2 regions of the Halomonas sp. BC1 genome follow, and region 1 is predicted to be linked to the other one. Evidence: predicted binding sites of a transcription regulator. Region 1 holds the regulator's gene; the other holds the start of a gene.

Region 1 (19,219 bases):
AATGGCTACATCGTCCCCGGCCTGGGAGATGCCGGCGACAAGATTTTCGGAACGCGTTAAGCGCTCCGCGACATAAAGCCCCTTACGCGCCGCGTTGGGGGCATTTTTTTGCCTCCGTTATTATCGATAGACCTTCCTGGAGTCGTGCAATGACAACCAATACTGCACAAGAGTCGTGGCCTAAACTACTGCTGACCGGCGGACAAATGCTGTTCGTCGCATTTGGTGCCTTGGTGCTGGTGCCGCTGCTGACGGGCCTGGACCCCAGCGTGGCCCTATTTACCGCTGGGGTGGGCACCCTCGTCTTTCATGGCATTACGCGCCAGACGGTACCAGTCTTTTTGGCTTCCTCCTTTGCCTTCATTGCGCCTATTCAGGGGTCGATTGCCAGCTTTGGAGTCTCTGCCACCATGGGCGGGCTGATGGCCGCCGGGTTGGTATACGTGGCCATTTCACAGGCCGTACGGCTGAAAGGCACGGCCTGGCTGCACCGCCTGTTGCCACCGGTGGTGGTGGGGCCGGTCATCATGGTGATTGGTCTTGCCCTGGCGCCGGTGGCGGTTAGCATGGCCACCGGTGAGACCAGTGACAACATTGGCTACGGTGCGGCGATCTTTCTCTCCATGGCCAGCCTGATGGTGACGCTGGTGCTGGCCGTGTTCGGGCGTGGCCTGCTGCGGCTGGTGCCCATCATGGGCGGTATTGCGGTGGGCTACGTACTGGCCCTGCTGATGGGGGTGGTCGATTTTACCCCGGTCAGGGAAGCGGCCTGGCTGTCGGTACCCAATTTCACTGCCCCCAGTTTTCACTGGGCCGCAATTCTGTTCATGATTCCGGTGGCGATCGCACCCGCTGTGGAGCATATCGGCGACATGGTGGCGATTGGTTCGGTGACTCGCAAGAACTACCTGGAAAAACCCGGCCTGCATCGCACGCTGCTGGGTGACGGCCTGGCTACTACCACGGCGGCGCTGTTTGGTGGTCCGCCCAATACCACTTATTCCGAAGTGACCGGCGCGGTGACGTTGACCAAGGCGTTCAACCCGAAATACATGGTGATTGCCGCCGTGCTGGCCATTGTGCTGGCATTCGTCGGCAAGCTGGGCGCCTTGCTGCAAACCATTCCCGGTCCGGTGATGGGGGGCATCATGACTCTGCTGTTTGGCTCGATTGCTGTGGTGGGTATGAACACTCTGGTGCGCGCAGGGCAGTCGCTGACGGCGGCGCGTAATCTGGTGGTGGTGTCGCTGATTCTGGTCTTCGGCATTGGTGGCATGCAGTTCGGGGGTGGTCAATTCACCTTGCAGGGGGTAAGTTTGGCAGCCCTGGTGGGCATTGCGTTAAACTGGCTGTTGCCTGTGGAGAAAGAGGGCGAATAGTCGCTCAGTTGACGAGGTATGCCATGAGTGAACCACTGCGCTGTGCATTTCCGGTACTGGGTGTTGCCGCCTGGAGCGGGACGGGAAAGACCACGCTACTCGAACAGCTGCTGCCTCGGCTGCGGGCACTTGGCCTGTCGGTGGCGGTGATCAAGCATGCTCATCATCAGTTCGAGGTGGACCAGCCCGGCAAGGATAGCTACCAGCTACGCAAGGCCGGGGCGGCCCCAATGCTGGTAGCATCGAGTCGCCGTCTGGCGTTGATGATGGATATGCCGGCAGAGGAAGAGCCGGATCTGGCGTATCTGCTTTCGCTCATGGCACCGCATGCGCCAGACCTGGTCATCGTCGAAGGTTTCAAGGCCTGGCCCATCGCCAAGCTGGTACTCTACCGAGAGGGCATTGGCGACGCGCACATCCTCAGCGACCCGCATGGAGTGGGCGTGGCGCTGAGCGGCGCGGCGCCTGTGCCACTGCGTGAAGATGTTATGCGGCTGAACCTCGACGACATTGATGGTATTGCCCGCTGGGTGTTCGACTGGGCTGCCGAGCAGCGCCACTCTCTGATTGATAGCAAAAGGTGACACGATGCAGTTAACCCACCTCAATGCCCAAGGCGAAGCCAACATGGTCGATGTTGGCGACAAGGCTGAGACACGCCGAGAGGCCGTCGCCTCTGGACGAATCGTGATGAGCGCTCAGACGCTGCAACTGCTGACGGACGGTGCCTTGCCCAAGGGTGATGTGCTGGCCACGGCGCGCATCGCCGGTATTCAAGCGGCCAAGCGTACCCACGAGCTGATCCCGCTGTGTCACGCGCTGGCGCTTTCCAAGGTGTCGGTGGATTTTGAGATCGACCATGACAACGGTTGGGTCAATGTTACGGCGCTGTGCCGCCTGAATGGCCGGACGGGAGTAGAGATGGAGGCCCTGACGGCCGTGTCCGTGGCCTGCCTGACGCTGTATGATATGTGCAAGGCCGTCGATAAAGAGATGCGCATCGAAGCCGTGCAGTTGGAGAGCAAGCAGGGGGGTAGTCGTGGCGATTACCAGCGCCTGATGCCCGCGCCCATCGTGACCGGCGAAGGGGCATCCGGGGAAGTAAGCCTTGGGGAGCGTTGTTCATCTCCCTGCGTTCGGGTCAAGTTTCTGGCCGAGCTGCGCGAGCGGGTGGGGGAAAGCGATGTGTCGGTGGATCTGGACTGTTTGCCGAGCCGTAACGTCGCAGGCCTGAAAGCGGCCCTCAGCGCCCGGGATGCGCGCTATGCGCTACTGTCCGATCAGCGTACGTTATGTGCCATCAACCAGGTCATGGCCAGCGATAGTTCGCGGATTACCGACGATGACGAAGTGGCGTTCTTCCCACCGGTCACGGGAGGCTGAGCCATGGCACTGCTTGAACATCCGCATAAAGCGCTCGTGGTCGAGGTCACCGAGGACAGCTTCTCCATGGCTCATGGCTACGAGCGGGCGCTGCGGGGGCGCACGGATATCGGCGCGGTGGTCAGCTTTACCGGGCTGGTGCGCGACTTCAACGAGTCGCCCGATGTACTGGGCTTGACGCTGGAGCATTACCCCGGAATGACCGAGCGCAGCCTGATGGAGATTGCCGAACAGGCCTGGCAGCGCTGGTCGCTGCAGGCGGTACACGTCATTCATCGGGTGGGAGATTTGGCGCCGGGTGACCCTATCGTTCGCGTGCTGGTGGCCAGTGCCCACCGGCGGGATGCCTTCCTGGCCTGTGACTTCATCATGGACTATCTCAAGACCCAGGCGCCGTTCTGGAAAAAGGAGCGCGCACGCCAGGGGGCGTATTGGGTCAAGGAGCGCAAAACCGATCAGCAGGATGCCGAGCGCTGGTCGTGAGCTGCTCTTCAGCCTGCTGACCTGGAAAGGGACTACTGTTGGTCCAGTTCCTCTTCGGTGGGCATGTCGGCGGCCATGATCTGCAGGTGCACCTCAGGCATGTGCTGAAGGTGGTTGGCCAGCCAGTGCATCAGGCGCGGCTGCAGGGCGTGACGCAAGTCTGCCAGCGTTTCCGCTTCGATCTCTTCCAGCTGCTCGTCCAGCCAGTCGCTGAAGCTCTCTTCGTCCAGTGGGCTGGCCCCCGTGGTATCCAGCATCATCCGGCCAATGCGCCACCAGCCAGTCTCGGTGGCGGTCACCGGTAGCGCCAGAAACAGGCTGCCGCGCCGTGGACCAGACGACTGATGTTCGAGGCCAGGGTGGGGCCTTACGCTGTTTTGATCGACGATGCAGGGCGGCTGTGGATGGCGCGTTTCCAGGCGCAGGCCCTGATTGTCCAGCAGGATCAGGTCGCCATTGACGGGCGTAAGGGGGGCACTGATGCCTAGCTGCTCGGCCAGTGCCTGATGAGCCTGCTGATGACGCGCTTCACCATGCACGGGTAGCAGGGCCTTGGGGCGCACCCATTGATAGAGCTTTTTCAGCTCCTGCTGGGCTGGGTGCCCCGTGGCATGGAGCTCGGGGTGATTGTTTTCATCGAATAGCGCGACACCTAGCTGTAACAAACGTTTTTTAAGCTGTTCGATGGGGCGCTCATTGCCCGGGATGGCCTTGGCAGAAAAAATCACGCTATCGCCTGGCTCCAGGTCGACGAAGGGGTGACGGCGCTGCGCCAGCCGCTGAAGGGCAGCGCGCGGCTCGCCCTGGCTGCCGGTGGCGATGATCACCACTTCTTCGGGAGGCAGGTATCCCAGGTCGTGGGACGGGACCAGCGGCGGGAAGTCGTCCAGATAGCCCAGCCCTCTGGCCACGCTCACCATGCGCTCCATGGAGCGGCCCATCAAGCTGACCCGCCGCCCACAAGCATGAGCGGCGCGCCCGATGGCCAGTACCCGCGCCAGGTTGCTGGCGAAACACGATACCACCACGCGGCCCTTGCACTGTTCGAGGGTCGTGGTCAGTGCTTTGGCGACGTCGCCTTCGCTGGCTGACTGGCCAGGCATGGGGGCGTTGGTGGAGTCGCCAACCACCAGGTCCAAAGGGGCCAGCGCACGAAAATGAGCGGCATTCACCGGGGCGCCGATGAGCGGCTCCGGGTCCAGTTTCCAGTCTCCCGTATGCAGTACTCGATAGTCGCCCGCCTGCATCATGATGGCGCAGCTTTCAGGAATGGAGTGAGTGACACTCAGGTAGCGCAGGGTGAAGGGACCGCGCTCCACCGCATCGCCGGGTTCGATGATTTCGATGGCAGCGCTGCTCAGCTGGTGTTCGGCAAATTTATGTCGCAGCAGGCCTGCGGCCAACGGGGTGGCAAAAATGGGGCAGCCCCAACGCGGCCATAGCCAAGCCACGGCGCCGATGTGGTCTTCATGACCATGGGTGATGAACAGCGCCGCCGGGGTGATACCGAGGGTTTGCAGGGTGTCGGTGTTGGGTACCTGCAGCGGCGAGTTGGGCAGATCCTGACGAATCATCATGCCGCAATCGACGGCGATCCACTGATCGTCGTATCCATACAGCGTAAGGTTCATTCCAATTTCACCGCATCCACCTAGCGGAAGCAGGTGCAGGGGCGGGCGGCGACGGGGACGAAGTTGAACGCGTGGTGGATGCATCAGTCATGAAAAGCCTGGAAATATAGTCCCTTAACTATACGGGAAGGGAGGGGCACGTAACAATCATCGTGGCACTGCACCACGGTGCTTAGCCGTGGCGCTTGCGTTACACTAATGCGCCTGGTGAGGCTTGCCCGCGAGCAGGCGCCTACCCAGCGAACGTGCCGTTACATACGCAAGAGTGTTCATTGATGTCTCATTATTACCGTTTAGTTGTGTCGTGCCCGGATCAGGTGGGCATCGTGGCGCGTGTTTCCAGCTTCATTGCCCAGCAGGGCGGCTCGATCACCGAGGCCAGCCAGCACTCCGATCTGGAAACAGGGCGCTTTTTCATGCGTTATGAAATTCTCGCCGATTCACTGGGCATGTCGGCCGAGGCGCTGCGCACCGCATTCGAGCCCGTCGCCGCCGAATTCGACATGCAGTGGTCGCTGGTAGACACCCAGAAGCGCCGCCGCGTGGTGTTGATGGTTTCCCGGGAATCCCACTGCCTGGTGGACCTGCTGTATCGCTGGCAGGCTGGCGAGCTGGATTGCGATATTGTGGGCGTCATCTCCAATCATGACGACATGCGCTCGCTCACCGAGTGGTATGGCATTCCCTATCATCATGTACCGGTGGACCCGGCCAACAAGCAGGCGGCTTTCGAGCAGGTGCAGGCACAGATCGATGCTGCCCGGGCTGACTGTGTCGTGCTGGCGCGGTACATGCAGATTCTGCCGCCTTCACTGTGCGAGCGTTATGCCGGACGCGTCATCAATATTCATCACAGTTTCCTGCCTTCCTTTGCGGGGGCAAAGCCCTATCACCAGGCCTATGAGCGGGGCGTCAAGCTGATCGGTGCCACTTGCCACTACGTGACCGAAGAACTGGATGCTGGCCCCATCATCGAGCAGGATATTCACCGGGTCAGCCACTGCCATACACCCACCGATTTGGTTCGCTTTGGCCGTGATGTGGAAAAAGCCGTGCTGGCCCGCGGCTTGCGCTGGCATCTGGAAGACCGCGTATTGATTCACGGTAACAAGACCGTCGTGTTCAGCTAACTCGCCCACCGGGGAGGGGCGCCATGTCCTTTGCACAAAGCGTGCTGGCCACCTGGGCACTGCTGGCTACCTGGCTGGTGTCGGCAGGTGCTCTGGGGTGGGTGCTGTGGCAGCGCCCCTGGCAGCCGCTGCTGGAAGATACCGGTTTGCAGCATCGCTGGATGGCCGCGACGCTGGCCGTGATGCTGATGTGGCAGCTGCGGGCTCAGGCGGTCGATTGGTTAACTCTGCATCTGGTGTTTACGGTGCTGATGACGCTGGTGTTCAAGGTGCCCCTGGCCTTGATCAGCAACCTGCTGCTCAACGTGGCGATGGTGCTGATCGGGCGCAATGCCTGGGAACTGTTGGGGGCCAACGTGCTGGTGACGGGGCTGGTGCCTGCCGTGATCACGGGGGTGGTATGGCGTATCGTGGATCGCCGCTTGCCGGACAACCTGATGGTGTTTCTGTTTGCCTGCGGTTTTTTCGGTGCTGCGCTGGCGACGCTAGGGGGTGGGCTGGCGGCCGTCGGGCTGATTCTGGTGGCGGGCATCGATCCTGAAGCGATTTACCTGGCTCAGGAGTATGCCCGCTTTCTACCCTTGTTGATGCCCTCGGAAGCTTTCATCACCGGCATGCTGCTGAGCATTCTGTTGGTCTACCACCCGCACTGGGTCGCCACGTTCAACGACCATCGTTACATCGATATGCAGTAGGCGGTGGCTTGGTCCAGTGCCCTGGCCCAGTATTTTAGCCCAGGGCCTGGCCGTTCCCGCCTCGGATGACGCCTACCCCGACGCCTTCGATATCCAGCTGTTGAGTTCTCAGGTCGATTTCGATGGGGGCGAAGTCTTCGTTCTCGGCGAGCAGCGTGACGTGATGCCCCTGGCGTTTAAAACGCTTGACCGTGACCTCGTCTTCCAGGCGCGCGACGACGATCTGACCGTCACGCACGCGGTCGGTACGATGCACGGCCAGCAAGTCGCCTTCCAGAATACCCACGTCTTTCATCGACAGGCCGCGTACCCGCAGCAGGTAGTCGGCCTTGGGGGTGAAGTACTCTGCAGGGAGCGGGCAGTAACGGTCGATATGCTCCGCTGCCAGAATGGGACTGCCAGCAGCAACTTCCCCAATCACCGGCAGCCCGTTGGACGTGGCATCGTTGGCGGGCTCGGCTGCCGGGGGCGTGGCGTCGAGCGGCTCCTGGTTGGGCAGGCGTATGCCCCGGGAGGTATTGCGGATGATGCGGATGGCACCTTTGCGCTCCAGAGCGCGCAGATGCTCTTCAGCGGCGTTGGGTGAGCGAAAGCCCAGCGCCTTGGCGATTTCGGCGCGGGTAGGGGGGTAGCCAAGCTCGCCCATGGTCTTCACGATAAAATCATATACATGCTGCTGGCGTGCGGTGAGTGGGCGTGACATATCAGACTCCAAACAGTGAAAAGACAGTCGCTACATGTCCGTAAAATCAGTATGTGTTTAAGTGTACAGTATGTTGCTCTGTCCAGTACATGATGAGTTGCAATCCGTACTGGGGCGCGTGGCCTGAACCTTGAGCGGGATAATCGTTTGAGCCAGCAGGGGGAATGGCATACTATTCGCCAACGCGATCGCCATGTTTTAAACACCTGTTTTGGGAGGGCGCTATGGCCCAGTCGGATACGGTCACACGTATTTTGGATACGGCAGAGGTGCTCTTTGCAGAGCGGGGGTTTGCCGAAACATCACTGCGCAATATCACCAGCAAAGCGCGGGTCAACCTTGCTGCCGTCAATTATCACTTCGGGTCGAAGAAAGCGCTGATACAGGCGGTGTTTGCCCGCTACCTTGACCCGTTCTCCGAGCGCTTCCACACCGCCCTGGATGAGCTGGAAGCGCGCTATGAAGGTCAGCCCATTCCTCTGGAGGTGCTGCTGGAAACCATGGCTACCACGGTACTGACCGTGCCTGCCGAGCGCCACAGTCTGAAAGTGTTCATGCGGCTGCTGGGGCTGGCCTACAGCCAGGCGCAAGGGCACTTGCGGCGCTACATCCAGCAGCAGTATGGCGATGTTTTCACACGCTTCACCGAGCTGGTGCGCCGGGCGACCCCCGAGCTGCCGGATGCAGAGCGCTTCTGGCGGCTACACTTCATGCTGGGCACGGTGATCTTTACGCTGTCGGGGCTGGATGCGCTACGTGATATTGCTGCCAAGGATTATCAGGAGCAGGTAACCGTGCGCGACTTGATCCGGCGTCTGCGTCCCGTCGTGGTGGCCGCCATGAGCGCGCCAATGCCGTTGCCTGCAGCAACCGTGAATGAGAAGCTTCATGCAAACGCCCAGATTGGCTGACCTGCCGCCCGCTGAAGGTGGCTGGATGGAAATCGACACCCAGGCCCAACGCCTGCGCTGGTGGCAGGGGAGCGAGCTAAAGCACGAATGCGCCGTTTCAACGGGCAAGGCCGGCGTGGGGCAAGAGGAGGGCAGTGGCCGTACGCCACTGGGCTGGCACTACGTGCGGGCAGCCATTGGCGATGGGCTGCCTGAGGATGCGGTCTTTCGTGGTCGTCGCTGGACCGGAGAAGTCTACTCTGCCGGTTTGGCAGCCGTCTTCCCCGAGCGCGACTGGATCTTGACCCGCATACTGTGGCTGTGTGGCCTGGAGCGCGGTATCAATCGCGGTGGCCGTGTCGATTCCCAGCGTCGCTACATCTACCTGCACGGTACTCCCCCTGATCAGCCCATGGGCGTTGCCGTTTCCCATGGCTGCGTGCGACTGTGCAATGCCGACCTCCTCTGGCTGTTTCAGCAGGCGCCGCCGGGCACGCCGGTATGGCTGCATTGACGTGACATGGTGTTGCTCATTTTGAAAGCTCACACGGGTGGTCTAGAATGACGCCCTTTTTTCTGGATCCAGTACGATGACTCAACCTTTAGGCCCGGTCATGCTCGACCTGGAAGGCCAGACTCTGAGCAAGGAAGACAAGCGCCTGCTGAAGAATCCTGCGGTCGGCGGTGTCATTCTGTTTGCCCGTAATGTGGAAAGCGCCACCCAAGTGCGCGAACTGTGCGACAGCATCCGCGGGGTGCGAGGTGACCTGCTGTTGGCCATCGATCAGGAAGGTGGGCGGGTTCAGCGTATCCGGCAAGGCGTGACGCGCATGCCGCCGATGGCCCGCATTGGCGATGTCTTCGCCGATGACCAAGCAGTGGGGCTGATGCTGGCCAAGGATGCCGGCTGGCTGCTGGGCATGGAAATGGCCGCCTGTGGCCTGGACATCAGCTTTGCTCCCGTACTGGATGTGGATAGCGGTATTTCCAGCGTGATTGGTGACCGCAGCTTCAGCCGAGACCCACAGCACGTTGCCTTGCTGGGGCAAGCCTTCGTGCACGGATTGCATGAGGCGGGAATGGCAGCTGTGGGCAAGCACTTTCCCGGCCACGGCGGTGTGGGGGCCGATTCGCACACCGCCCTGCCGGTGGATGAACGTCCGCTCTCGGCCATCATGGAGCACGACCTGGTGCCCTTCAGCCAGCTTGCCACGCTGCTCAACGGCGTCATGCCCGCCCATATCGTCTACTCTGCCTTCGATTCCCGTCCGGCCGGTTTTTCGCCGAGCTGGCTAGGCATGCTGCGTGAGTCGCTGGGCTTTAAAGGGTGCATCTTCTCGGATGACCTGAGCATGGCCGGCGCCCATGAGGCCGGTGGCCCCGCCGAGCGCGCCAAGGCTGCCCTGACGGCGGGCTGCGACATGCTGCTGATCTGCAACGACCGTGAGGCAGCGCTGGAAGTAGTGCAGGCCTGTCATGACGTATTCAACAAGCGGCCCGCCAAGCTGCGTTATGGTCGCGCGCGACCGCAGCTGGAAGCACTGGCCGCGCTGGGCCGTTGGCGCAAGACCCACGCCAGGCTGGAAGCGCTGGTGGCTGACGCCAGCTAATTGACCCATAGACTGTTTTGGAGAGGCTCGATGTCCAAATTGGATAAAGAAGCGCTGGAGTCGCTGGACTCCATGCGCGAGTTGATGGACAACGCCGACTGTTTGATTTCACAGGAGCAGGTCGAGCGTGCCCTTGACCGCATGGCAGAAGAGATCACCCGCGATTTGGGCGATAAGTTGCCGGTCTTCTACTGCGTCATGAACGGTGGTTTGATCACCACCGGTCATCTGCTGACGCGGCTGGGTTTTCCCCTGGAAGTGGACTACCTGCACGCGACCCGCTACCGCAATGAACTGCGCGGCGGCGAGCTGTTCTGGCGGGTCTCGCCGGAAATCCCCATGGCGGGTCGGCATGTGGTGATCGTCGACGATATTCTCGATGAAGGCGCCACCCTGGCGGCCATCCTGGCGTACTGCAAGGAGGCCCAGGCCGCCAGCGTGACCACCGCCGTACTGGTGGACAAGCAGCACGACCGCAAGGCAGTGCCCGGTCTCAAGGCCGACTACTGCAGCCTGGAAGTCGCCGACCGCTACGTCTTTGGTTTTGGTATGGACTACAAGGGCTACTGGCGAAATGCCCCGGGGATTTTTGCACCCAAGGGCATGTAAGGCACTGGCCTAGCGAGGCGAGAAGCGTCTTGCCAGGCCGGTTTCGGCAATCATGCGGGTGGAGATCTCTTCCACGGAGAAGCGCGTGGTGTCGATGAAAGGAATGTTCATGCTGCGGTAGAGCGATTCGGCCTGCTCGACTTCCTGCAGACACTGGTCCATGGAGCTGTAGCGGCTGTTGGGGCGACGCTCGTTGCGAATGGCCGCTAGTCGGCGGGCATCGATGGTCAGGCCGAACAGCTTGTGCCGGTGCGGTGCCAGCGCTTTCGGCAGCTTCAAGTGACCATCTTCATCCAGGTCGTCCTCGGTCAGCGGATAGTTGGCCGCGCGAATGCCGAATTGAAGTGCCAGGTACAAGGACGTCGGCGTTTTACCGCAGCGGGATACCCCTACCAGAATGATGTCGGCCTTGTCGTATTGATGGGTGCGGGCACCGTCATCGTTATCCAGTGCGAAATGCACCGAGTGGATACGATCCATGTACACATCGTCGCTGCCTATGGAGTGGGTGCGCCCGACGCTGTAGGAAGAGTGTGTGCCTAGCTCCTGCTCCAGCGGTTCCAGAAACGTCGAGAAGATATCGACCTTGAAGCCGGAGGCCTGGCGGATGACGTTGCGGATCTGCTGGTCGACGATGGTGTCGATGATAATGGGGCGAACACCGTCACGCATCGCGGTGGACTCGATGATCTCGGCGACGGCCTGAGCCTTTTCCAACGTATCGATATAGGGCTTGGTGATCATGTTGATGTCCACGTCGCTGAACTGCGCCAACAGGCTGCGCCCCAGGCTTTCTGCCGTGATCCCCGTGCCATCGGAAATAAAAAAGGCTGTTCGTTTCATAGTCTGCCCGCCACCCTCATCTAGCTGATTTACGAACGCTCATTGTGTGCCGTGCGCCATGGCAGCACAACGTTTTCATGTGCAGGGTTTTCGTGTGCAGGGTTTGCGTGTGCAGGGTACTGGCGATTGGGCTTGCGCAAACAGGTCGGCATCCTGCCCTGACTACATAAACGCCGTGTTTCCGGCCGTTGTTGTAAAAATCCTCCACTCCCTGCGCTGTTAGACCAATGGCGAATAGGGGGCCGCGATGCTAGGGTGACAGCGTGAATGGGTGTCGTCCCAACGGTAGCATCAATGTCTGAGTGAGGGGGTTGCGTGGAAGAGTACATTCTGTGGTTCGATCAGCTGGGTATGGCGGACGTCGAACGCGTGGGTGGTAAGAACGCCTCGCTTGGCGAAATGATCTCCAATCTGGCCGGTGTGGGTGTCACGGTGCCTGGCGGTTTCGCCACTACGGCCCATGCATACCGCGAGTTTCTCTCCCACGAAGGCCTCAACGACCGTATCAACGACACCCTGGCACGGCTCGACGTCGACGACGTCAAGGCGCTGGCCGAGGCTGGCAAGCGTATTCGCCGGTGGATCATCGAGACGCCGTTGCCGCCCAGCTTCGAAGCGGCACTCGAGCAGGCGTACCAGCAGTTGCAGGCAAAACACCCCGGCCTGAAGGTCGCGGTACGCAGCTCCGCCACGGCGGAAGACCTGCCGGATGCATCGTTCGCCGGTCAGCAGGAAACCTTCCTCAATATCGAAGGCCTGGCCAACATCAAGCACGCGGTCCACGAGGTCTTTGCTTCGCTGTTCAATGATCGTGCGATTTCCTACCGCGTCCATCGGGGCTATGCCCACGAAAACGTCGCCCTGTCCGCCGGGGTGCAGAAAATGGTGCGCTCCGAAACCGGTGCGTCCGGTGTCATGTTTACCCTGGACACCGAGTCCGGCTACCGGGACGCGGTGTTCGTCACCGCTTCCTGGGGGTTAGGCGAGACCGTGGTGCAAGGGGCGGTCAACCCTGACGAGTTCTATGTGCACAAGCCCACGCTGGCCGCCGGGCGCCCCGCCGTGCTGCGCCGTACCCTGGGGTCGAAGCTGATCAAGATGGTGTACGGTAAGGATGCCAGCGCAGGTCGTTCCGTGGAAACCGTTGACGTGCCTTACAAGGATCGCGGGCGTTTCTGTATCAACGACGAGCAGATCATGGACCTCGCTCGTCAGGCGGTCACCATCGAGCAGCATTACCAGCGGCCCATGGATATCGAGTGGGCGCTGGATGGCGATGACGGTCAGCTGTACATCGTGCAGGCGCGTCCTGAGACCGTCGTTTCCCAGCAGGAGGGCGGCAAGCTGGAGCGCTTCCAGCTGCGTGAAAAGGGCCGCACGCTGATCACTGGCCGGGCCATCGGACAACGCATTGGCCGTGGTGCGGTCAAGATCGTGCTCAGTCCTGACGAGATGGACAAGATTCAAGAGGGCGACATCCTGGTTACCGACATGACCGACCCCGACTGGGAGCCGATCATGAAGCGGGCATCGGCCATCGTCACCAACCGAGGCGGGCGTACCTGTCATGCGGCGATCATTGCCCGTGAGCTGGGCATTCCCGCGGTGGTGGGCTGTGGAGATGCCACCACGCAGCTGCAGGAAGGCAGCGACGTGACGGTCTCCTGTGCCGAGGGTGATACCGGCCATGTGTATGAAGGCCTGCTGGCCTTCGATTGCAACGTCTCCAGCGTCGATGCCATGCCGGAGATTCCTTTCAAGATCATGATGAACGTGGGCAACCCGGACCGTGCCTTTGGCTTTGCCAGCCTTCCCCACGCGGGCGTGGGGCTGGCGCGCCTGGAGTTCATCATCAACCGCATGATTGGCGTGCACCCCAAGGCGCTGCTGGATTATCAAACGCTGCCGGTTGACCTTCAGCAGGTGATCGACCTGCGTACGGCAGGGTACGCCGACCCGGTCAGTTTCTACGTGGACAAGTTGGTGGAGGGGATTTCCACCCTGGCGGCGGCGTTTCATCCGCAGCGGGTGATCGTCCGCCTCTCGGATTTCAAATCCAACGAATACGAGAACCTGATAGGCGGCAAGCTGTACGAGCCAGGTGAAGAGAACCCCATGCTGGGCTTCCGTGGCGCTTCTCGCTACATTTCCGATGCCTTCCGGCCCTGTTTCGAGCTGGAGTGTCGGGCGCTGAAGCGCGTGCGTGAAGAGATGGGCTTCACCAATGTCGAGATCATGGTGCCTTTCGTACGCACTACGGATGAAGCCCGGGAAGTGGTCGAGCTGCTGGCCGCCAACGGCCTGAAGCGCGGTGGCAGCAGCGACCCTGACGGCCTCAAGGTCATCATGATGTGCGAGCTGCCTGCCAATGCGCTGCTGGCCGATGAGTTTCTCGAGTACTTCGACGGTTTCTCGATTGGCTCCAACGATCTGACGCAATTGACCCTGGGGCTGGATCGCGACTCGGGCATCGTGGCCCACCTGTTCGATGAACGTAATCCAGCGGTCAAAAAGCTGCTGGCCATGGCCATTCAGGCGTGCAAGGCGCAAGGCAAGTACGTGGGGATTTGCGGCCAGGGGCCTTCGGATCACCCGGACCTCGCCAAGTGGCTCATGGAGCAAGGGATCGACTCGGTGTCATTGAACCCGGACGCGGTTCTCGAAACCTGGTTCATGCTGGCAGGAGAGAGTATCGCCTGACATCCATGGGTTAGTTAGCCTGCTGTTCGATTTGCGCCCGGCCATTGTGCCGGGCGCACGGGTTTTATAGGCTACGCTTTGTTTTGGATGACACCGCTCTGGATGACACCGCTCTGGATGACGCCGCCCCCGTGGCCCTACGCGATATCTGCCTGCACCCTGCTGAAAAGGAGAAAGACTATGCTGCCTAAACGGGCAATCCCCCTGACGGGCTTACTACTCGTTCCCATGGTGAGCTGGGGCTTTAGCTACCAGGCTCCCGAGATGTCACCGGAAGTAGGCTCAGGGTATGAGGAGAAGCCCGGTTGGGCCGTGGAATCCTTTGCCGTTGCTGCGGCGAACCCGCTGGCCACTGACGCGGGGTATCAAGTGCTCAAGGCCGGCGGTAACGCCATCGACGCCGCCGTGGCCGTACAAATGGTGCTGACCCTGGTAGAGCCGCAGTCCAGTGGGATCGGCGGCGGTGCCTTCTTGATGCATTACGACGGCAGCAATGTGCAGGCCTTCGATGGTCGCGAGACCGCACCGTCGGCGGCCACCGGTGAGCTGTTCATGGAAGATGGCGAGCCGCTGCCGTTCATGGACGCGGTGGCCAGCGGTCTCTCTGTGGGGGTGCCGGGGGTGCTGCGCATGCTGGAGCAGGCCCACGCCGAACATGGTCAACTCGCCTGGCGAGAGCTTTTTACCCCTGCCATTACGCTGGCGGAAGAGGGCTTTGCCGTCAGCCACCGGCTGCATACCAGTCTGGCCAACGACACGGCGCTGCGCGAGGACCCGCTGGCCCGAGCGTTCTACTACCATGAAGCAGGCGAGCCGCTGGCCGTGGGCGTCACCTTGACCAACCCCGCGCTGGCCGCCATCTTGCGCCGAGTGGCGGATGAGGGCAGCAGTGCCTTCCACGAAGGTGAGATCGCCGAAGACCTGGTGGCCCGAGTGCAGTCCCATCCGCAGCGTCCGGGCGAGATGAGCCTGGACGACCTCAGCGGCTATGAGCCGGTGGAGCGTGAGCCGATCTGTACGCCTTGGCAGGAGTGGGAAGTGTGTGGCTTCCCGCCGCCGTCGTCGGGCCATATCACCGTCATGTATATCCTCGGTATTCTCGATCAGCAGCCGTTGATCGAAGCGCCGCTGGATAACGGTGTTCCCAGCAGCGGCTGGCTGCATCAGTTCCTCGAAGCGTCTCGGCTGGCCTTTGCCGACCGCGGCCGCTACATCGGCGATCCTGATTTTGTCGAGGCGCCGGGAGGCGACTGGCGTACCATGCTGGCCCCGGAGTATCTCAATCAGCGCAGCCGTTTGATGGGCGAGGAGTCGCTGGGCGATAGCGTAGAGCCTGGCAATCCCGGTGAGCTGGAAGTGAGCTTTGCCAGCCAGCCCGAACAGCCCGAGTATGGCACCAGCCACATCAGCATCGTGGACGGCGATGGCAATGCGCTGGCCATGACCACGACCATCGAACAAGCCTTCGGCTCGCGTATCCTGGCAGACGGCGGCACGGGGCTGGCAGGGGGCTATCTGCTCAATAACGAGCTGACCGATTTCGCCTTCGAGCCGGAAAGCGACGGCCGCCCGGTGGCCAACCGGGTAGAGCCTGGCAAGCGTCCCCGTTCGAGCATGAGCCCAACGCTGGTGTTCGATCTGGAGAGCGGCGAGCTGGTGGCCAGCCTGGGCTCGCCAGGTGGCGCAGCGATCATTCATTACACGGCCAGAAGCCTGGTGGCCATGCGTGACTGGGGCCTCGATGCCCAGCAAGCGCTGGACCTGCCCCATGCCATCACCCTGGGGGGCGATGTCTATCTGGAAGAGGGGCGATTCTCGGAAGAAACCGCCGACGCACTGCGTGAGCGCGGTCATCAGGTGAGTGAGCGGGAATTGACCAGTGGCCTGCAGGCCATCATGAAACTGGAAGACGGCACCCTGTTTGGTGGCGCCGACCCGCGTCGTGAGGGCGTGGTCATGGGCGAGTAAGCCCGCGACCGCAGCGATGCGCTACTGACGTAGCCAGTTGCGCAGTTTCACCAGCATCAGGCCGCCATCGCTCATGGCGTGGCGGTCTTCGAGCAGTTCTCTCAAGCGGTCAGGGTAGTCGGTGATGATGGCGTCTACGCCAAGATCGATCAGCGCCGACATTCTGGCCCGATCATTGACCGTCCAGGCGTGGATTTCATAGCCGTAGAGGGCCGCCAGGCGAACCTCCTGACGGGTAATGCGGTTATGCCGTAAGCCCAGCGCATCGAATTGACGGCGGTCCAGCGTGCCGGGAAGTATCAGCTGCGCCAGTAGTGTCACCCTCAGTTCGGGCGCCCGCTGCTTGATGAAGCTGACCAGCGCGGGGGACATGGTGGCCATGCGCATTTCCAGCAGCGTATTCGGGAAGCCGCAGGCAGCCATTCCATCCAAGGCATCGTGCTGGGTGGCCCAGCAGCGATAGCGGCGATCGTTTTCTGCCTCCAGCTCATCCAGTACCGCCTGTGCCAACGCTTCCTCCTGGCCTGGTAGCGGCTTCATGTCGATCATCAGCGCGGCGTGGCCTCTCACCAGTGCCAGGGTCTCGTCCAGCCCGGCGATTCGTTCGTTCTGGAAGGCATCGCCAAACCAGCTACCCACATCGAACTCGCTCAGCTCGGCTCGGGTCAGCTCGCCAAACTCCCTGGGGTCCCCCGTGAGCCTGGCCAGCGTGCGGTCGTGGTAGAGCATGACCTGCTGGTCGGCGCTGAGGCGCACGTCCAGCTCGACGGCATCGGCACCATCCTCCAGCGCCTGGCGCACGGCAGCCAGAGTGTTTTCAGGCGCCACCATGGAGCTGCCCCGGTGGGCGATGATGGCGACGTCATCGCGTATTTCGAAGCTGTTGAGTATCCACCAGGCTTGCAGGGCGGCAATTAGCAAGACACACACTTCCAATGCCCAGGCCAATCGGCCTGTCTGTGAATTCTCGGGAGCGGCAGGCCGAGCCTCCCGATAGGCAAGCTGCAAGTAAAGGCAGGCCGACAGCAGCGCATGGGTGGTAATGCCCAGAAACGTGATGGTCAGGGTGATCAGGACATAGCCGGTCAGGTAGGCCAGCATCGCGGGCACCAGCACGGCACTGTGCTCGGGAAGCCACCAGAGCAGCGGCGTGACGAGGGTGTCGTAGAGCCAGGTGGTGGCAATCGGTAGGGTGATGATGACGAGCAGTAACAGGAGCACCGCCGCGCCAATGGAGCGGTGCCAGCCACGGGTGAGGCGCACGCTGCGCTTCAAGGCCTGCAGGGGGTGGCAGTGCTCCAGCGCCACCAGCGGCAGCGCCAGTAGCCAGCGCAGATATAGCCACGCCGCCAGGCTCATCCACAGCAGCATGACCGGTAAGGCGCAGGCGATGAAGTACCACAGTACCGGTGGGCGTACACGCTGTAGATAGTAGGGGTCCAGGCCGCTGAGCCAGAGATCGTATAGCCAGGCGATGGCTGCCATGAACGGGGCCAGCAGCAGCAGGTGGGCGCCCACCTGCAGGATCACCAGCAGCAGCAGTGCCGGTAGCCGCCGAGTGCTGAGCCACAGAGCCTCCAGGGCCAGGCGGTAGTGGTTGTCCTTGGGCCTGCTGGCCACTTGAAGCATGCCCGCTTGCTGCCAGTAGATCAGCAAGAAAGTGACCGCAAGGCCCGCCAGCAGGGTGAACAGCCCGAGGGGGCTGAACAGTAGCGCCAACAGGGCGTCGTTGGTGACCACGGTACGGTTGAGCTGGGCCATGAATCGCTGGGAGCCCCAGGCCACCAGCGGCAACACCACGGCCGATGCCAACAGCGTGAATAGCAGGTGGTAGGCAATCAGTGGGCGCAGGTGGTCACGAAGGGTGCGAAGTAGGGCGTAGCCCAGTGGCTTGAGCGGCTGCATGGTGTCCGTGGCATGGAAATGAAATATCAGGGTGGCACTATCTGCCACCACTGACAAGTCTGACGGGTTAGCAGGAGATCGGCGCGATCAAGAGAGCTTGAGCGGCTGTTCGGCGACGATGATGCCGTTATTGTCGGCGTAAAGCCATTGACCCACCTGCAGCGTGACGCCTGCAAAGGTCACCGCCACGTCGCGCTGGCCTTCGCCATGTTTTTCGCTGCGACGAGGGTGGCTGCCCAGCGCTTGCACGCCCAGTGGCAGGGTGGCCAGAATGTCTACGTCTCTCACACAGCCATACATGATGACGCCTGCCCAACTGTTTTTGGCGGCTTGTTCAGCCAGCATGTCGCCCAACATGGCGCAGCGATGAGAGCCGCCTGCGTCCACCACCAGAATGGCGCCTTCGCCGGGTTCGGCGACGGCCTGCTTGACCATGGAGTTGTCTTCAAAGCATTTGACGGTACGAATAGGCCCGTAAAAGCTATCGACGCCGCCAAAGTTGGCAAACATCGGCTCGAGCACCTTGACGTCCGGGTACTGGTCGCACAAATCGGGGGTCACGACGTGAGGTGTGGTCGTCATGAGAGTCTCCTGTCCATGAATGACACTGTGGGTAATAAAAACGCCCCAACCTGCAAGGGAAGGGGCGTTCGGTCATCGGCTCAGAGTCGCGTGGCGTCTCTGCGATGTTGCGAGCATCGGCGATGGGTCAGTAGCCTTGGCACTTAAGCCTCTTGCGCTACTGGAATCACGTTCGAGGCGATTTTCTGATACTCCTCGATTTCGTGGAAGTTCATGTAACGATAGATTTCGCCGGCCAGGGCGTCAAATTCGCCCATGTAGCGCTGGTACTCAGCGACTGTCGGCAGGCGGCCTTCCACCGCTGCGACCGCTGCCAGCTCCGCCGAAGCGAGGTAGACGTTCGCGCCATCCCCCAGGCGGTTCGGGAAGTTACGTGTAGACGTAGACACGACGGTGCTCTTGGCAGCCACACGCGCCTGGTTACCCATACACAGTGAACATCCCGGCATTTCCATGCGGGCGCCTGCACGGCCGTAGATGCCGTAGTAACCCTCTTCGGTCAGCTGGTGCTGATCCATCTTGGTTGGCGGCGCCAACCACAGGCGGGTCTTCAGGCTACCCGCAGGCTGTTTCTCGAGCAGTTTACCGGCGGCACGGAAGTGACCGATGTTGGTCATGCACGAACCGATAAACACTTCGTCGATCTTCTCGCCAGCCACGTCGGAGAGCAGGCGAGCGTCGTCCGGATCGTTGGGGGCGCAGAGCACC
Region 2 (4,056 bases), on a different contig from region 1:
CGCTATACTGTGTGTCTCTATCACCGTGTACTTTCACCGATGCCGAGCCGACCATGACGCGACACCTGCCCAACGACGACGATATCAGTGCCTTTCGCCAGGCACTGCAGGAAGCAGGCGTACGCCGTATTGCCACCAACCAGGCGGACCCCGGCAAACCCAAACGGCAACCCGACAATCGCGAGGCCCGCCGCCGCGCCGCCGTGGAAAGCAATACGCTGCAGGCCAGCGGCCGCACCTCCGACGGCCGTGTCGAAGCCGTGCGCCCCTCCGAGTACCTGGAGTTCAGCGTGCCGGACCTGCCCTGGCGCACCTTCAGCCAGCTCAAACGGGGGCAAACCGCCTGGCAAGCAGGGCTCGACCTGCATGGCTACACGCTGGAAGAGGCCCGCCTGGAGCTGGAGAGCTTTCTGGGCGATGCCGCAGCCCAGGGGCTGCGCTGCGTGCTGGTGGTACACGGCAAGGCGTGGGGCAGCAGCGCGGATTTCCCTGTCTTGAAGAGTCACACCAACGCCTGGTTGCGAGAGTGGCCTGGCGTGCTGGCGTTTTGCTCCGCCACCGACGTGGATGGCGGCACAGGGGCGGTCTATATTCTGCTGCGCAAACGCGGCCAGTAGCTCACTCGGTAGCGTCCGAGGCAATACTGGGCATGCGCCGCTCCAGCGCCTGATCCGCCAGATGGCGCCCCAGGCGAATCAACTCGTTGGCGCGATGGAACTCATAGGTACTGCAAACGGTTTTGGGCACTTCGATCAGCACATCCGGCGGATACCCGGCCACCTTGTACTTGGCCAGCGCCGCCTGGGTGATATCGAACGACTCCAGAATCATGTCCAGCTTGCCCCACTCACGCTTGCCGCGCAGGTCGACGGTTTCATCGTCATCGTTCTCTTCTTCACCGCCGCCCAAGCCGCCCCACAGTCGGCGCGTGGTGGCGCGCACTTCGCTCATCCAACCGCCAATGTTGGCCTCTCGCTCGCGCTCCGAGGGGGTCTGCGGCGGGGCAGGCTCGTCACGGGGCAGCAGCTCTTCCAGGGTCACCGGCTGCGGGCTATGGGCCGTCGCGTTCACCGCCACCACAAAATCCGCTTCATGGGCGGCCAGAATGGGCATCATCGGCAGCGGGTTGAGCAGCCCGCCATCCACCAGCACCTGCTCGCCCAGGTTCACCGGAGTAATCACGCCAGGCACCGCAATGGAGGCGCGTATGGCGCGTAGCAGCGGGCCATTTTGAAACCACACTTCGCGCTGGCGTACCAGATCGGTGGCCACCGTGGTCACGGGGATCGGCAGATCCTCGATCAGTACGTCACCCACCAGCTCTTCCAGCTTGCTCATGACCTTGTTGGCCCGCATGGCCCCCATGGGGCTCCAGGTCACATCGACCAGCTTCAGCACGTCCAGATAGTCGAGATGGCACACCCAATCCCGATACTGGGGCAGCTTGCCCGATGCGTAGATACCGCCAATCAGCGCGCCCATGGAGCAGCCCGCTATCGAGATGATCTCGAAGCCCCGCGCTTCCAGCGCCTCGATCACGCCGATATGCGCGTAGCCTCTGGCCCCGCCGCTGCCCAGCACCAGAGCCACCTTGTTTCCCTCACCCAGCGCTCTCCCTGCCAACAGACTCACCACGGCACACCCTCCTTCTTATTTTTCACCGCTCTATTCTTCTCTTCACCGCTCTACTCTTCACCACTGGGACTACAGCAAATCACCTCGGCGACCTGGGCCACGGCCTGCGGCTCCAGATGAAGATGGTGCCCCCCCGCCAGCACATGGCGGGTGAGGCGGGGAACCGCCTGCCGAGCGGCCACCGCCCACTGGCGCTCACCGAGAATACCGCGCTCTCCTTCTATCAATAGCACGGGGGCTTGAATCTCTGCCAGTATGGCCAGCACCTGCTGCGGCGTCAGGCGGACCAGGGAAGGCTTCAGCAGGCGGCTGTCGGTGCGCATGGCGACCTTGCCATCCGCCGTGGCCTGGGTGTTACGCTCGACCAGCGGCCTGGCCGTGATAGCATCCAGCGGCGTCACGCCGCCTGCCACCCGGGCGGCAACGGCCTGTTCGATATCCGCATACCGGGGCGTGCGCGAAGCGACGCGGCGGTGGGCGGTGAGGCCCTTGCGCAGCTGGCTGGCCGTCTCCTCTGCGGGCGTATTCAGTGCCCCCAGGCCATCCAGCAGCACCAACCGTGCGACACGCTCGGGCAGCGCCGCTGCCAGCAGGCAGGAGACTGCCGCCCCCATCGAGTGCGCCAGCAACGTGGCCTGCTCGATCTCCAGCGCCTCCATGGCATCCAGCACATCGTGAAGGTAGTCCCACAGCGCATAGTCGCTGCCGAAGGGCGCATGGGCCGAGTGGCCGTGCCCGCGAAAATCGAGGGCAACGATACGAATGTTGAGTCGCTTTACCAGCAAGGGGGCCAGCCGCGAGAAGCTCGCCGCGTTATCCAGCCAGCCGTGCAGGGCGACCCACACCGGGGCATCGTGGCGCCCCCAGCTCAGGGCCGCCAGGCGCCCATTGGCCAACGACAGCGGCGTACTGCCGCTAAACTCGGAACCTTTCATCAGCCCTCTCTCTTCACAAAAAACCCTGCGCCGGATGACGCTTCGAGCACCAAACGTTACCATGCCTGGCACAGCCTATGCGCTGATTTCGAGCGGCCCATGGTGGGCCACCCTTTCCTATCTGCTGGAGACAACCCGATGAAACCTCGTCGCGACACCCGCGCCCGCAATCTCGTGTTCTGGATCACGGTCATCAGTGCGCTGGTGGTTGGCCTCTGGCTGGCCCGTTAGCCTCCTCGTACCCTTACCTTCGCCCCGGCACCTTGCATTTTTTTCCGCATGAATGAATACTGGCCATAAATGCTGTATATAAACACACTATTCATTCGTGAGGAGCCCGACGATGCCGTCTCAACCCACTGCCGTTGCGACCGCCTTGCCGTCAACACCCTTGCCTCTTCCGTTTGCCTCGCTGAGTGGTCGCGCGGGTTTTAGCGGCTTTCCTTCCCCCGCGCAGGATTACGAGCCACGCACGCTGGATCTCAACACGCGGCTGATCAAGCACCCGACACAGACGTTCTATCTGACCGCCCGCGGCGACAGCATGGAGGGGTGGGGCATCTTCGACGGCGACCTGCTGGTGGTAGACCGCAGCGTGCCGCCTCGGCTGGGCCACATTGTGGTCGCCCTGTTCGACCAGGAGCTGTTGATCAAGCGCTACGCGCTGTATCGCGGTACGCCGCATTTGTGCTCGTCTCATCCGCACTACCCTCCGCTGCCGCTGGAAGAGGCCGAGTGCCAGCTATGGGGGGTAGTGCGCGCCGTCATTCATGAGTATTTGCCATGATCGGTCTGGTGGATGCCAACAACTTTTACGTTTCCTGCGAGCGGGTATTCCAGCCCACGCTGGAAGGCAAGGCCGTGGGCGTCATGTCCAACAACGATGGCTGCGTGATTGCGCGCTCTGCCGAGCTGAAAGCCATGGGCATTGCCATGGGGACGCCAGCGTTCCAGCTGGAAGGGCTGCGGCGTCGGGGCCAGATCCATTTGTGCTCTTCCAACTACGAGCTGTACGGCGACATGTCGGCGCGGTTGGCACAGCTGCTGCGTGAAGCCTGCCCAGAGGTCGCCCCCTACTCCATCGATGAGATGTTCATTTACCTGGATGGCTTCGATGACGCCCAGTGCCAGGCCATGGGCGTGGCGCTACGCCGCCGTGTTCGCCGTTACCTGGGGTTGCCCGTCTGCGTTGGGCTGGCGGCCACGCATACGCTGGCCAAGCTGGCCAATCACGTGGCCAAGCAGCAGTCCCACTATCAAGGGGTATGCCTGCTGGCTGCCCACACCGCCACCACCCAGGCACTGCTCAAACAGCTTCCGGTGAGCGAGGTATGGGGAGTCGGCCGACGGCTTGCCGAGCAGCTCGCCGTGAGCGGTATTCGTACCGCCTGGCAGCTGCGTGAGAGCGACCCCAGGCAGTTGCGCAAGCGCTTTTCGGTAGTGTTGGCGCGCACCGCCCTCGAGCTGCGCGGCACGCCTTGCCTGG

What was found. The regulator LexA, encoded in region 1, represses DNA repair genes until DNA is damaged. The targets are predictions, from matches to a motif close to TACTGTNTANNTANACAGTA.
Region 2: B7L72_RS17215 (LexA family protein) is a predicted target of LexA. The motif match lies at 2,872-2,891, and genes of this name have one in related genera.

What each region holds. Positions count from the first base shown of each region.
Region 1 covers NZ_LFGS01000005.1:165,653-184,871, forward strand. The annotation lists gene upp (uracil phosphoribosyltransferase) at 1-60, shown strand, start outside; gene B7L72_RS05410 (uracil-xanthine permease family protein) at 150-1,379, shown strand; gene mobB (molybdopterin-guanine dinucleotide biosynthesis protein B) at 1,403-1,963, shown strand; gene moaC (cyclic pyranopterin monophosphate synthase MoaC) at 1,968-2,762, shown strand; gene moaE (molybdopterin synthase catalytic subunit MoaE) at 2,766-3,245, shown strand; gene B7L72_RS05430 (ribonuclease J) at 3,278-4,876, opposite strand; gene purU (formyltetrahydrofolate deformylase) at 5,152-6,006, shown strand; gene B7L72_RS05440 (energy-coupling factor ABC transporter permease) at 6,030-6,701, shown strand; gene lexA (transcriptional repressor LexA) at 6,736-7,404, opposite strand; gene B7L72_RS05450 (TetR/AcrR family transcriptional regulator) at 7,629-8,315, shown strand; gene B7L72_RS05455 (L,D-transpeptidase) at 8,293-8,808, shown strand; gene nagZ (beta-N-acetylhexosaminidase) at 8,885-9,904, shown strand; gene B7L72_RS05465 (hypoxanthine-guanine phosphoribosyltransferase) at 9,935-10,513, shown strand; gene ppsR (posphoenolpyruvate synthetase regulatory kinase/phosphorylase PpsR) at 10,523-11,356, opposite strand; gene ppsA (phosphoenolpyruvate synthase) at 11,672-14,056, shown strand; gene ggt (gamma-glutamyltransferase) at 14,237-16,024, shown strand; gene B7L72_RS05485 (glycerophosphodiester phosphodiesterase family protein) at 16,046-17,929, opposite strand; gene rraA (ribonuclease E activity regulator RraA) at 18,017-18,511, opposite strand; gene acnB (bifunctional aconitate hydratase 2/2-methylisocitrate dehydratase) at 18,655-19,219, opposite strand, start outside.
Region 2 covers NZ_LFGS01000019.1:679,159-683,214, reverse strand. The annotation lists gene B7L72_RS17230 (Smr/MutS family protein) at 54-617, shown strand; gene B7L72_RS17225 (patatin-like phospholipase family protein) at 619-1,635, opposite strand; gene B7L72_RS17220 (alpha/beta fold hydrolase) at 1,686-2,570, opposite strand; gene B7L72_RS17215 (LexA family protein) at 2,914-3,357, shown strand; gene B7L72_RS17210 (Y-family DNA polymerase) at 3,354-4,056, shown strand, end outside.